Regions from separate parts of the Streptomyces sp. NBC_00859 genome, predicted to be linked through region 1. Evidence: riboswitches for the same ligand, from Rfam matches in the RefSeq annotation. Region 1 holds a riboswitch; each other region holds the start of a gene.
The links. Region 1 has a riboswitch for cobalamin ahead of OG584_RS04255 (CbtB-domain containing protein). Riboswitches for the same ligand answer to the same signal wherever they lie in the genome.

Region 1 (4,033 bases):
GAAGACTGCATGAAGATCGACTGGGACCGGCGTACCTGCGCACGGCGCGGGCATGTGACCTACGCCCCTCAGGAACCGGAGCTGGCGGCGCGCCTGCGCGCCGAGACCGGGTTCGGGGAGGCCTGGCGCTGCCTTCGCTGCGGCGACTTCGCCCTCGGGGACCCGCACGCGGCGGGTCCCGCGCGGGATGCGCCGCTGGTGCCGCGCGGCAAGGTACTGCGCGACCTGTTCATCCTGCGCTTCCTCGCCGTGGAGCGTGCGGTGCGCGGCGTGTTCATCGTGCTGGTGGCGGTGGCCGTATGGAAGTTCAGCAACAGCCAGGACGCGGTGCGCCGGCTCTTCGACGAGAATCTGGACGTCCTGCGTCCGGTGTTCCGCCACTTCCACTACGACCTCGACCACTCGCCGGTGGTCGGCACCATCCAGAAGACCTTCGGCTACAAACACTCGACGCTGGTGCTGGTGGCCGCGCTGCTGGTCGTCTACGCGCTGATCGAGATCATCGAGGGCGTCGGACTGTGGCGCGCGAAGCGCTGGGCCGAGTACCTGACCGTCGTCGCCACAGCCGTGTTCCTGCCCCTCGAGGTCTACGAGCTCACCGAGAAGGTCAGCTGGCTGAAGATCGCCACCCTGGCGATCAACATTCTCGCGGTGCTCTACATCCTGCTCGGCAAACGCCTGTTCGGCCTGCGGGGCGGTCACGCAGCCTTCGAGGCCGAACGGCAGAGTGCCTCGCTGCTGGAAGTGGAGACGACGGCCGGGGTGACCGCCGCTACCGGTTGACCGGTCCGGGGACCTGGTTCCACACGGCGAGGGCTGGCCGGCCGTGTTCGGTGCCGATCCGGCTCACCGACGCGGTGTCCAGACGGAAGAGCGCTCCGCCGGAGGCCGGCAGCCCGAGGCGGCGCGCGGTCAGCACCCGCAGGAAGTGCGCGTGCCCGACCAGGACGACGTCCCCGCCCTCGCCGTCGAGGTCGGCGTCGCGCAGCGCCACGTCGACCCGGCTGAGCAGGCGGTCGGCCCGCTCACCGACCTGCTGCGGGGTCTCACCGGGGTGCTCGGGCGGGCCCTCGGCCACTCCGTCGGTCCACAGGTCCCAGTCGGGCCGGTCCCGGTGGATCTCCACACTGGTGATGCCCTCATACGCCCCGTAGTCCCATTCGTGCAGGTCGGCGTCCGTGTGGGAGGGACTCAGCCCGGCGAGCTCGGCGGTCCGCACAGCACGTGACAGAGTGCTGGTCAGCGTGACCGCGATGCGCCGCTCGGCCAGCAGCGGGGCGACGGCCCGAGCCTGCTCCTCACCGAACGCCGTCAGCGGCAGATCCGTCCAGCTGGTGTGTTTCCCGCTGCGGCTCCAGCTGGTCTCACCGTGCCGTACGAGAATCAGCTCTCCCATGACCGCCCTGCCTTCTCGCGTCCACCGCCTCGACGGCTTCTTCGGTCTCGCTGTTGATATCGCTCTTGTCCGCCGGCGACCCGACGCCGGTGTTGATGTTGTACAAAGGCTTCAGCCCGTCACGACCAGCGAAGATTCCCGCGGAGGCAACCCACGGGGTGTGATTCCCGGCGCACTGCCTCCGGGCGCACCGCACCTCAAGCGCAGCGCACCTGCCGCGGGCCCGCATCCCGGGTCAGGGCTCCAGCGGCCGTCCGATGCGCAGGTTCCACCGTCCGGCCCTGCCGCTCAGCTCGGTCAGGGTCAGCGGCGCCGCGTCCAGCCGCCAGAACGCCTCGTCGGGCAGGGCCAGCGCGTGCAGTACGGCCGCCCGCACGACGGCGGGGCCGGCGACCGCGGCCACCCGGCCGCCGCTGCCCGCCAGCCTCTCCAGCCAGCCGCCGGCCCGCTCGCGCAGCCCGCGCAGAGACTCACCGCCGTGCGGTGAGGCCGCGGGGTCCGCCAGCCATTCGGCCACCGCTTCCGGTTCCCGCTCGGCCAGCTCCGCCAGAGTCCTCCCTCGCCAGCGGCCCAAGTCCCAGCCTCTCAGGGCAGGTTCGGGCCGGGCCCGCAGACCGAGCGCGGCAGCTGTCTCACGGCACCGGGCGTCGGGGGCGGCCAGTTGGCGGTCGGCACCCGGCACGGCGTCCGCGGCGAGCGCCGCACGGCGGGCGCCCGACTCGTCCAGCGGCCCCTCGTCGTCGAAGCGGACCTCGCGCAGCGCGGTGCTGCGGGCGGGTGAGATCAACATCACTCGTACCGTCATCGCCGGTCCCTCCTGCTGTCCTGTGCCTCGGCGGGGCAAGCACATCACGGGGGTCGCGGGCAGCGGGCAAGGGGTGTGACGGACCGTCCGGCCGACCGGCACCGTAGCGGAGCCCGCCCGCCAGGCGGTACGGTCACGTGAACATGACGAAGGTGTGATGGAAGTCCGGTGGGAATCCGGCACGGTCGCGCCACTGTGAACCCGCTCCGCGGGAAGTCAGACCCAGGACCTTCGTCTCAGGTACCACGATCGGGACGCGTGTTCCCCAGGAGGTTCTGCCATGGCAAGCTCCCTTGCCCCCACCCCCAGCACTCCCGCCACTCCGGCGATCGCCCCCATCTCCCTCAAGGCCATCGCCCCCTGGGCGGTCTTCTTCGGGATCCTCATGCTCATCCTGCTGTACTTCGTCGGTGCCGAGCAGGGTGCCACTTCGCTCGTCTCGGGCACGGATGTGCACGAGTGGGTCCATGACGGGCGTCATCTCCTCGGCTTCCCCTGCCACTGATCACTGACGTCCAGGGGGACCTCTCTCATGAACTCCATATCCGTACGCGCCCTGCTCGTCCGCGGCATGCTGGCCGGTCTCGTGGCCGGCCTGCTGGCCCTGGTCGTCGCCTACCTGCTCGGTGAACCGCGGGTGGACTCGGCCATCGCCTTCGAGGACGCGCACAGCCACGAGCACGAGATGGAGGTGGTCAGCCGCTCGCTCCAGTCGACAGCCGGTCTGGCCACCGGTGTGCTCGTCTTCGGGATCGCGGTCGGCGGCATCGCCGCTCTCGCGTTCTGCTTCGCGCTCGGGCGTATCGGCCGGTTCGGCCCGCGAGCGACCGCCGCGCTGGTCTCGGTCAGCGCGCTGATCGCGGTGTACGTCGTGCCGTTCCTCAAGTACCCGGCCAACCCGCCGTCCGTGGGCGATCCGGACACGATCGGCAAGCGCACCACCCTGTACTTCCTCATGATGGTCCTCAGCGTGCTGCTCGCCGTCGCCGCGGTGATCCTCGGCAAACGGCTCGCGCCCCGGCTGGGCAACTGGAACGCGACCATCTCGGCGGGAGCCGCGTTCCTCGTGGTGGTCGGTCTCGCCTACGCGTTCCTGCCTGCCGTCAACGAGGTCCCGAAGGACTTCCCTGCCACACTGCTCTGGCAGTTCCGGCTCTCGGCGCTCGCCATCCAGCTCACGCTGTGGACCGCGTTCGGGCTGTTCTTCGGTCACCTCGCCGAGCGCCACCTGCTGCCGCGGACGGCTCCGGCACGTGAGACGACCGGCACGGCGGCACGCACCACCGCACCGGCCGGCCGGGCGTGAAGTGACGGTTCACGGCAGCTGATCACCGGAGCGGGCCGTTTCTCCTCTCCGGCACCGCAGACCCAGAATCCCGCCCGGATCACATCCGGGCGGGATCTGGTCCGTCCGGACCTCTTCCGGGCGGAATCCGCCCGCCGCCGCGGACCACGGCTTGGGCAACTGCTTGCCACTCATTGGCCGCCTGTTCACCGATACGCTCCTCTGCTCCTCACCGGCCTCCCGCGAGAGTTCCGGAGGGTCCTGAACAAGGACCGATCCGAGCTCGAGAAGGGGACGTTCATGGCCGAGTTGACGCGACGCAGACTCCTTGGCTCAGCGGCGGCTGCCGGTGGCGCGGCGGCGCTGTCGCTGCTGCCGCCCAGTGTGCAGAAGGCGGTCGCGGCCGGTCCGCCGCGCCACGGATCGCTGCGCGACATCGAACACGTCGTCATGCTGATGCAGGAGAACCGCTCGTTCGACCACTACTTCGGCACGCTGTCCGGTGTGCGCGGCTTCAGCGATCCGCACGCGCAGAAGCTGGACAACG
Region 2 (4,033 bases), 5.3 Mb from region 1:
CGCCGCCGACTGCCGGGCTGACCGCGTTGAGCAGCAGCCCCAGACGCAGGTCATCCATGCCCACGACAGCGGTGAACGGATAGGGCGTGCTCACTGGGGGATCACTCCTTCACATGCTCGGGTGACAGATTCGGTAACGGGCGGACGCCCGGCGGCCCTGCGGGGCGCTCCCGGGGCCCCGGGAGCGCTCATGGCGCTCCCGGCGGTACGAAGGGGAGGCCGGCCGGAGCGCCCGACTCGATGAGCGCGAGCAGCCCGTCGGTGTCCGCGTGCTCCTCGATGAGGTCGCCGAGCCGGTCCAGCTGCTCCTCGCGGAGCACGCCGAAGCTGGTGTCCGGGGCCGGTACGAAACGGCGCCCCGCGACGGCCGCGACCTCGCGCAGGAAGGCCCTGCGGAATCCGTCGCTCTCCAGCGAGCCGTGCCAGTGCGTGCCCCACACGGAACCGGCGCGGCAGCCGTCGAGGAAGGGCGTGCCGCCCAGGACCTCGGCGACCCCGTGATGGATCTCGTATCCCTCGACAGGTTCTCCCAGCGCCTCGCCGACGGGGCGCCCCAGGGTCTTCTCCACGGCGAACCGCACCCGGACGGGCAGCAGCCCGAGTCCGTCCACGGCCCCGGCGCGCGATTCGACGGTGTCGTCGATGTGCTCACCGAGCAGCTGGAAACCGCCGCAGACACCCAGCACCGGACGGCCTTCCGAGGCGCGCCGGGCCAGTGCGTCGGCGAGCCCGCGCTCCCGCAGCCACTCAAGGGCGCGCACCGTGCCGCGTGTCCCCGGCACGATCACCAGGTCCGCGTCGGCCAGCTCCTCCGCACGGTCCGCGAACCGCACCACGACGCCCGGTTCGGCGGCCAGCGCGTCCACATCCGTGAAGTTCGACATCAGCGGCACCGCGCACACGGCGACCCGCAGCACATCCTCCCCGTACGGCGCCGACACGGCCGGCTCGCGCACCGTGCCGCGCATCGACACCCGCAGCCCGTCCTCCTCGTCGATGCCCAGACCGTGGGTGAACGGCAGGACACCGTAGGTACGCCGCCCGGTGAGTCCGTGCAGCATGTCGAGACCCGGCTCCAGCAGGGACACATCGCCGCGGAACTTGTTGACCAGGTACCCGGCGACGAGCGACTGGTCCTCGGGGCTCAGCAGCGCCGTCGTGCCGAAGAACGAGGCGAAGACACCGCCCCGGTCGATGTCGCCGACGACGACCACCGGGAAGCGCGCGGCGCGCGCGATGCCCATGTTGACGATGTCGGTCCGCCGCAGATTGATCTCGGCGGGACTGCCCGCCCCCTCGCAGATCACCGCGTCATACGTGCCCCGCAGCTGGGTCAGGCAGTCCGTGACCGTGCCGAGCAGCGCCTCCTGACGGCCGCCGTGGTAACCGCGGGCGCTCATCTCGCCCACCGGCTTCCCCATCAGCACGACCTGGCTCGACCGGTCGCTCCCCGGCTTGAGCAGCACCGGGTTCATCAGCGCCGTGGGTTCCACCCGCGCGGCCTGCGCCTGCATCGCCTGCGCCCGCCCGATCTCCGCGCCTTCGCGGGTGACGAACGAATTGAGCGACATGTTCTGCGCCTTGAACGGCGCCACCTTCACGCCCCGGCGCACCAGCCACCGGCAGATCCCCGCCGTCACCACGCTCTTCCCGGCGTCCGACGTCGTCCCGGCCACCAGCAGTCCGCCGCTCATCCGCGCACCTTCCTCACCGCGAGAGCCGTCGCGAGCGCCAGCAGGGACACCCGGCGCGACAGCCGCACCGCGCGCTCGATGTCGCCGAAGGCCACGGCCCGGCCGCCGCCGTTGAGGACCGCCCGGTGCTCGGCCCGTCCGCCGTAGGAGAGGGCGCCGCCGAGGCGTACGCCCAGCGCACCCGCGAACGACGCTTCCACCGGGCCCGCGTTGGGGCTCGGGTGGCCGCCGGCGTCCGAGCGCCAGGCCCGCAGGGCGCCGCGCGGGTCCCCGCCCGCCAGCACTGCCAGTACCGCGGTGAGCCGGGCGCCCGGCCAGCCCGCCAGATCGTCCAGCCGGGCCGACGCCCAGCCGTAGCGCCGGTACCGGGGCGACTTGTGGCCGACCATCGCGTCCAGGGTGTTCACCGCCCGGAATCCGACGAGCCCCGGCACTCCGGCCAGAGCGCCCCAGACCAGCGCCCCGACGACCGCGTCCGATGTGTTCTCGGCTACGGATTCCACGACCGCCCGCGCGATCTGGTGCTCGTCGAGTGCCTGCGGGTCGCGCCCGCACAGATGCGGCAGCCGTTCCCTTGCCGCCTCGACATCCCCCGCGGCCAGTGCGTCGCCCACGGCGCGCGCCTCGCGCCCCAGCGAGGTGCCGCCGACGACGGCCCAGGTGGCGGCGGCGGTCAGCGCGACGCCCGCGGCGGCCCGGCCGCGTACGGCACGCCGGGCCAGTACGGCGGCGCCGACCGCGCCCCCGGCGCAGACCGCGGTGTGCAGCGTGCCCCACCCGCGGTGGTCGCGCCACAGCCGCCGCTCCACGGCGGCCGCGGCCCGCCCGAAGGCGGCGACGGGGTGCCCGCGCCGGGGATCGGCGCAGACGAGGTCTGCCAGGAGGCCCGTGGTGGCGCCGTACACGAAGACACGCTCTCCACGCATGGGGTCAGCAGGCCGGTACGCCTCGGCGGGCCCACACGGCGGCCGTACTCGGAACGTCGGGCGGTTCGGGCAGCAGGCAGCCGCGCATGGCGTAGTCCTCACTCAGGGTGTCCGCGCCCTGGTTCGACGTGATCGGCGGTGAGAGTTCCTGGCTCCCGGGGATGCGATCCCCGATGACAGTGGCGGGACCGCGCCGGATTCGCACCGGGCTTCCTCTCCTGCCGCCGTATTGGCCCCGGAAGTCCACCACGGTCCGCGAACACCCGTCAACTCACCCTTGACCTGGGCCGGGGCGGTGTGCCGAGCCCCACACGCGCCGCCCGCCCGGCGGCCGTTGAAGGCTGCCGGGCGGGCGGGGTGACGCTTCGGGTGGTGCGCAGTGGCGCGGAGGTCAGGCGACGATCAAGTAGATCCCGTACGCGACGGCCGCGGCGCAGAGCGCGAAGCACGCGTACGAACCGGCGCGGACCACGGGCGCCGGGCCCGCACCCGCAGCCGAGGGTGCGGAGCCTGCTTCCGGCGCGGGCTTCCGCGCCAGGCCCACCACGCCGAGGGTGAACAGGCCCACCAGGCCGACGGTCGCGACGACGCTGACACCGAAGACGGTGCCGAGAGCTGCCCAGTCGATGTTCATGGGGCGGTCTCCTTCTCCTTCAGACCGTGGCGGGCCGGGTGGGTTCCGGCGCGGGGATGGTGGCACGGAGGCCGTGGGATGCCGCCGCTCCGGCCGGCGGCGGCGTGACGGCGGCGATGGCGGTGGTCACCACCCCCGCGGGCTCGTCGAGGCCGGCCGGTTCGTCGGGGGTGACGCTGTGCCGGCTGACCGGCTTGCGGCGGGAGAGCGACCAGATGAGACCGGAGCCCGCGACCAGCAGTACCGCCACGGCACCGATGCCCCAGGGGCCGCGGGCCGTCAGATACTCGGCGCCCGCGCCGACGGCAGCGGCCGCGGGCAGGGTGAGGCACCAGGCGATCAGCATCCGGGTAGCGGTGGACCAGCGGACCACTCCGCCCTTGCGGCCCACGCCCGCGCCCATCACGGCGCCCGAGCAGACCTGGGTGGTGGAGAGCGAGAAGCCGAGGTGCGAGGAGGCCAGGATCACGGTGGCGGCGCCGGTCTGGGCGGCGAAGCCCTGCTGCGGCCTGAGCTCGGTGAGCCCCTTGCCCATGGTCCGGATGATGCGCCAGCCGCCCAGGTAGGTACCGAGTGCGATGGCGGTGCCCGCGGAGACGATGACCCACAGGGGCGGGTTCGAACCGGGTGCGATGACGTTCCCGGTGACCAGGGCGAGGGTGATGACGCCCATGGTCTTCTGCGCGTCGTTGGTGCCGTGGGCGAGGGAGACGAGACCGGCGGACGCGATCTGGCCCGCCCGGTAGCCCTTCGCGGTGGACCTGTCGTCCGTGACGCGG
Region 3 (4,033 bases), 6.6 Mb from region 1:
AGTACGGCACCGATCCGGCCTCCACGCCGGCCAGTTCACCGGTACGCTCCCCGGGCATCGTGGCGCGCTCCACATAACGTGCTTCCGCCATCCGTCCCGACCGCTCGACCGCCCGGTGAACAGCGGGGAAGGTGCGGCCGAGCTTCATGACCACCGCGGAGTCCGTCGAGGCCAGACGTGCCGTCAGCTCCTCCTCCGGCAGGGTGCCGGGCAGGATCGTCAGCACTTCCTCGCCCTCGACGAGGGGCACACCCAGCCGGGCGGCGGCCGCGCTCACCGACGTCACTCCGGGGATGACCTCGGTCGGATAGCGGTGCGCCAGCCGTTTGTGCATGTGCATGTACGAGCCGTAGAAGAGCGGATCACCCTCGGCGAGTACCGCGACGGTGCGGCCCGCGTCGAGATGCGCGGCGAGCCGGGCTGCCGCCTCGGCGTAGAACTCCTCCATCGCGGCCCGGTATCCGCCGGGATGGTCGGTGGTCTCCGTGGTGACCGGATAGACCAGCGCCTCCTCGATGTGGTCGGCGCGCAGATGCCCGGCAGCGATGGACCGGGCTATGGACCGGCCGTGCCGGGCGCTGTGAAAGGCGATGACCTGCGCCTGGGAGATGACCTCCACGGCGCGTACGGTCATCAGCGACGGGTCACCGGGGCCGAGCCCGACCCCGTACAGCCGACCGGTGCTCAGCTCGCTCATGCTCGAGTTCATTCCTCTTCGCTCGCAATGGCGTTGACCGCGGCCGCCGCGATGGCACTGCCGCCCCGCCGCCCGCGTACCACCAGGTAGTCAAGGCCCGCAACGTCGTCGGCCAGCGCGTCCTTGGACTCGGCCGCGCCGACGAACCCCACCGGGACCCCGATGACCGCCGCGGGACGCGGTGCGCCCTCGCGGATCATCTCAAGGAGCCGGAAGAGAGCGGTCGGCGCGTTACCGACCGCCACCACCGCGCCCTCCATACGGTCACGCCACAGTTCCAGTGCGGCGGCGGTACGCGTCGTGCCGAGCTGCGCGGCGAGGTCGGGCACCGACGGGTCGGACAGGGTGCACACCACGTCATTGCCGGCGGGCAGCCGTTTACGGGTCACGCCACTGGCGACCATGGCCACATCGCACAGTACGGGGGCCCCCGCGCGCAGCGCCTGCCTGGCGCGCGCGACCACCTGCGGGGTGTACGCGAGATCGCGGACCAGGTCGACCATCCCGCAGGCGTGGATCATCCGGACAGCGACCTGGCTGACATCGGCGGGAAGCCCCGAGAGGTCCGCCTCTGCGCGGATGGTCGCAAAGGACTGGCGGTAGATCGCCGGGCCGTCCTTCTCGTAGTCGAACACTGTCTTCTCGCTCATTTCGTCACTGCGGGAGGGGCGTGGTGCGGGCTTCCGCCACGGTGGCGGCGAACTCTGAGGGGTCGTTCATGGTGTCGCGCAGCCGCTCTCCGCGTACGGAGATGTCGTAACCGCCGGCCGTGGCGACCACGTCCACCCAGTCGCCGTGCGGGTGTCCGCAGCGCCGCGCGCACCCCGACCAGTACACGGGCAGACCACGGCCAGTACCGGGAGCGGGCGCGGCGTCGGCGCGCACGTCGGCCAGGGACTTGGCACAGCCGGGGCGTCCGATGCATGCCCCCACCCCGTGCCAGGGCGAGTCGGCCGCGGTGATCATCCCTGCGGCCGAGAGCTCGGCGAGGCGGGTGCGGGCGCTGTCCGGGCCCAGACCGGGGAGTACCACTCCCCGCCAGGGGGTCAGCCGCAGCTCACCGGCGCCGTCGTGCAGTGCCGTGCGGGTCAGCAGGCTCCACTGGCCGGCCGTGATGAGGCCCAGCGGCGCCTCGACGGAGAGTGCTGCCCGACCGTCCGGCGCCGGCACGACGCCGGGCTCAGGGCCGGTACCGGATGTCAGCGGTTCTGCCCGTTCCCGGGCAGCGGCCGTGATGCCGGCGGCTGACAGCCGCTCCGCGACCGCCCGTACGAACGCGGAAGGCCCGCCGGGAAGTTCAGCCACCCGCCAGGCGCCGGTACCGGCGTCACGGGCGGCGCCCAGGAAGGTCTCGGCCGCCAGCAGCGCGCAGCGGGCAGCGTGTTCGGGCGGCACCACGAGCACCTCCCGCGCCCCGCCGGCGCACAGCAGGGCGCCGGCGTCCGGAGAAGCGATCAACGTCACATCGGCGCCGAGCCCGGCCACATCGCCCCGGCCGTCGTCGAACGCGAACAGAAAGCGGCCGGACAGCTCGGCAGCCGCGTCGCACGCGCAGAGCAGCGAGTCCAACTCACGTGCCCAGGCGTGCACATCGGCCGCTGCCGGTGATTCGAGTCCGGACAGCGGGGAGGCCACGATGTTGCGGGCCCGCTCGTGGCGCACGGAGGGCAGCAGTCCGGCGTCCGCGAGTACGCCGGCGAGCTCCTGGCCGCAGTCCGGCGCCAGCCCGCGCAGCTGCACGTTGCCGCGTGACGTCAGGTGGAGTGCCCCGTCGCCGAGCCGTCGCGCCGCATCCATCAGCGTCCGGGCCTGGGACACCGTCAGTACGCCCGCGGGGATCCTGACCCGGGCGAGCGCGCCGTCGTCCGCCGTGTGCAGGCGCAGACTCCCCGGACACGCGTCACCGCGGTCACGCCGGGGGACCGGCTGCCGTGGCGGCGGGGGTGCGGAAGTGCGGGGCATGGCGGCGAGCATACCGATCGGTCCGCAGCGGGTCCGTCCTGCGCCGACGTGACGGTCCTTACGACCCGGTGTGCGCGGGGCCGGGTCCGCGGATCCGCCTCCGGCCGCCCGTCAGGTCGTTACTATGCTTGTCGGCGGGCTGATCGGCCCGCAATCGCCTACGACGGCGACAGGGGAGGAAGCCCGGTGAAATCCCGGCGCGGTCCCGCCACTGTGAGCCCGGCTCTCCGAGCCGGGTGAGCCAGGAACTCCCGCCGTCTTAACACCGCCCGGGGCGCGGACACCCCGAGGAAGGCCTGACGCCGCATGCTCCTGCTTCTGTCGACGTCCGACACCGACCTGCTCAGCGCCCGTGCAGCGGACGGACCGGTGGCTTACCGCTTCGCCAACCCGGCCCGTCTCCAGCTCACCGACCTGCCCGCTCTCCTCGAAGGCGCCGACCTCGTCGTCGTGCGCCTCCTCGGTGGGATCCGCGCCTGGCAGGAGGGCCTCGACCTGCTCCTCGCGGACGGCCGGCCAGTCGTCGTCCTCACCGGTGAGCAGGCCCCCGACGCCCAGTTGATGGAGGCGTCGACCGTCCCGGTCGGGATCGCCGCCGAGGCCCACGCCTATCTGGCGCACGGCGGGCCCGCCAACCTCGATCAGCTCGCGCGATTCCTCTCCGACACCGTGCTCCTCACCGGCCACGGCTTCGAGCCCCCGGCGCCGGCACCCAGCTGGGGCCCCCTGGAACGCACTGTCCGCACCACGGACGGCCCGACCGTCGCGGTGCTCTACTACCGGGCCCACCACATGAGCGGCAACACCGCCTTCGTGGACGCCCTCTGCGAGGCCGTCGAGGACATCGGGGGCCGGGCGCTCCCGCTCTACGTCGCCTCGCTGCGGGCCCCCGAGCCGGAGCTCATCGACACGCTGCGCGCCGCGGATGTCATCGTCACCACCGTGCTGGCGGCGGGAGGGACGAAACCCGCCGAGGCGTCCGCCGGGGGCGACGACGAGTCCTGGGACGCCGGCGCGCTCACCTCGCTGGACGTGCCCATCCTCCAGGCGCTCTGCCTGACAGGTTCGCGGGCCGCCTGGGAGGAGAATGACGAGGGCGTGTCACCGCTCGACGCTGCCAGCCAGATCGCCGTGCCCGAGTTCGACGGCAGGCTGATCACGGTGCCCTTCTCGTTCAAGGAGATCGACCAGGACGGGCTCCCCGCCTATGTCGTCGACCCCGAACGGGCCGCCCGCGTCGCCGGGATCGCCGTGCGCCACGCTCGTCTGCGGCACATAGCCCCGGCCGACAAGCGCCTGGCCCTGGTGCTGTCCGCGTACCCGACCAAGCACTCCAGGATCGGCAACGCCGTCGGTCTCGACACGCCCGCGAGT

Region 2: linked by a shared signal. The riboswitch ahead of OG584_RS27705 (cobalamin biosynthesis protein) and the one ahead of OG584_RS04255 (CbtB-domain containing protein) in region 1 are both predicted to bind cobalamin.
Region 3: linked by a shared signal. The riboswitch ahead of cobN (cobaltochelatase subunit CobN) and the one ahead of OG584_RS04255 (CbtB-domain containing protein) in region 1 are both predicted to bind cobalamin.

What each region holds. Positions count from the first base shown of each region.
Region 1 covers NZ_CP108826.1:1,017,145-1,021,177, forward strand. The annotation lists gene OG584_RS04240 (DUF2127 domain-containing protein) at 10-783, shown strand; gene OG584_RS04245 (histidine phosphatase family protein) at 773-1,396, opposite strand; gene OG584_RS04250 (histidine phosphatase family protein) at 1,632-2,201, opposite strand; adenosylcobalamin (AdoCbl) riboswitch at 2,337-2,478, shown strand; gene OG584_RS04255 (CbtB-domain containing protein) at 2,482-2,706, shown strand; gene OG584_RS04260 (CbtA family protein) at 2,734-3,507, shown strand; gene OG584_RS04265 (alkaline phosphatase family protein) at 3,787-4,033, shown strand, end outside.
Region 2 covers NZ_CP108826.1:6,315,026-6,319,058, forward strand. The annotation lists gene OG584_RS27695 (putative cobaltochelatase) at 1-94, opposite strand, end outside; gene OG584_RS27700 (cobyric acid synthase) at 189-1,694, opposite strand; gene OG584_RS27705 (cobalamin biosynthesis protein) at 1,691-2,620, opposite strand; cobalamin riboswitch at 2,742-2,884, opposite strand; gene OG584_RS27710 (hypothetical protein) at 3,012-3,254, opposite strand; gene OG584_RS27715 (anion permease) at 3,274-4,033, opposite strand, start outside.
Region 3 covers NZ_CP108826.1:7,623,603-7,627,635, forward strand. The annotation lists gene OG584_RS33595 (precorrin-2 C(20)-methyltransferase) at 1-697, opposite strand, end outside; gene OG584_RS33600 (precorrin-8X methylmutase) at 706-1,347, opposite strand; gene OG584_RS33605 (cobalamin biosynthesis protein CobG) at 1,352-2,671, opposite strand; cobalamin riboswitch at 2,777-2,931, shown strand; gene cobN (cobaltochelatase subunit CobN) at 2,966-4,033, shown strand, end outside.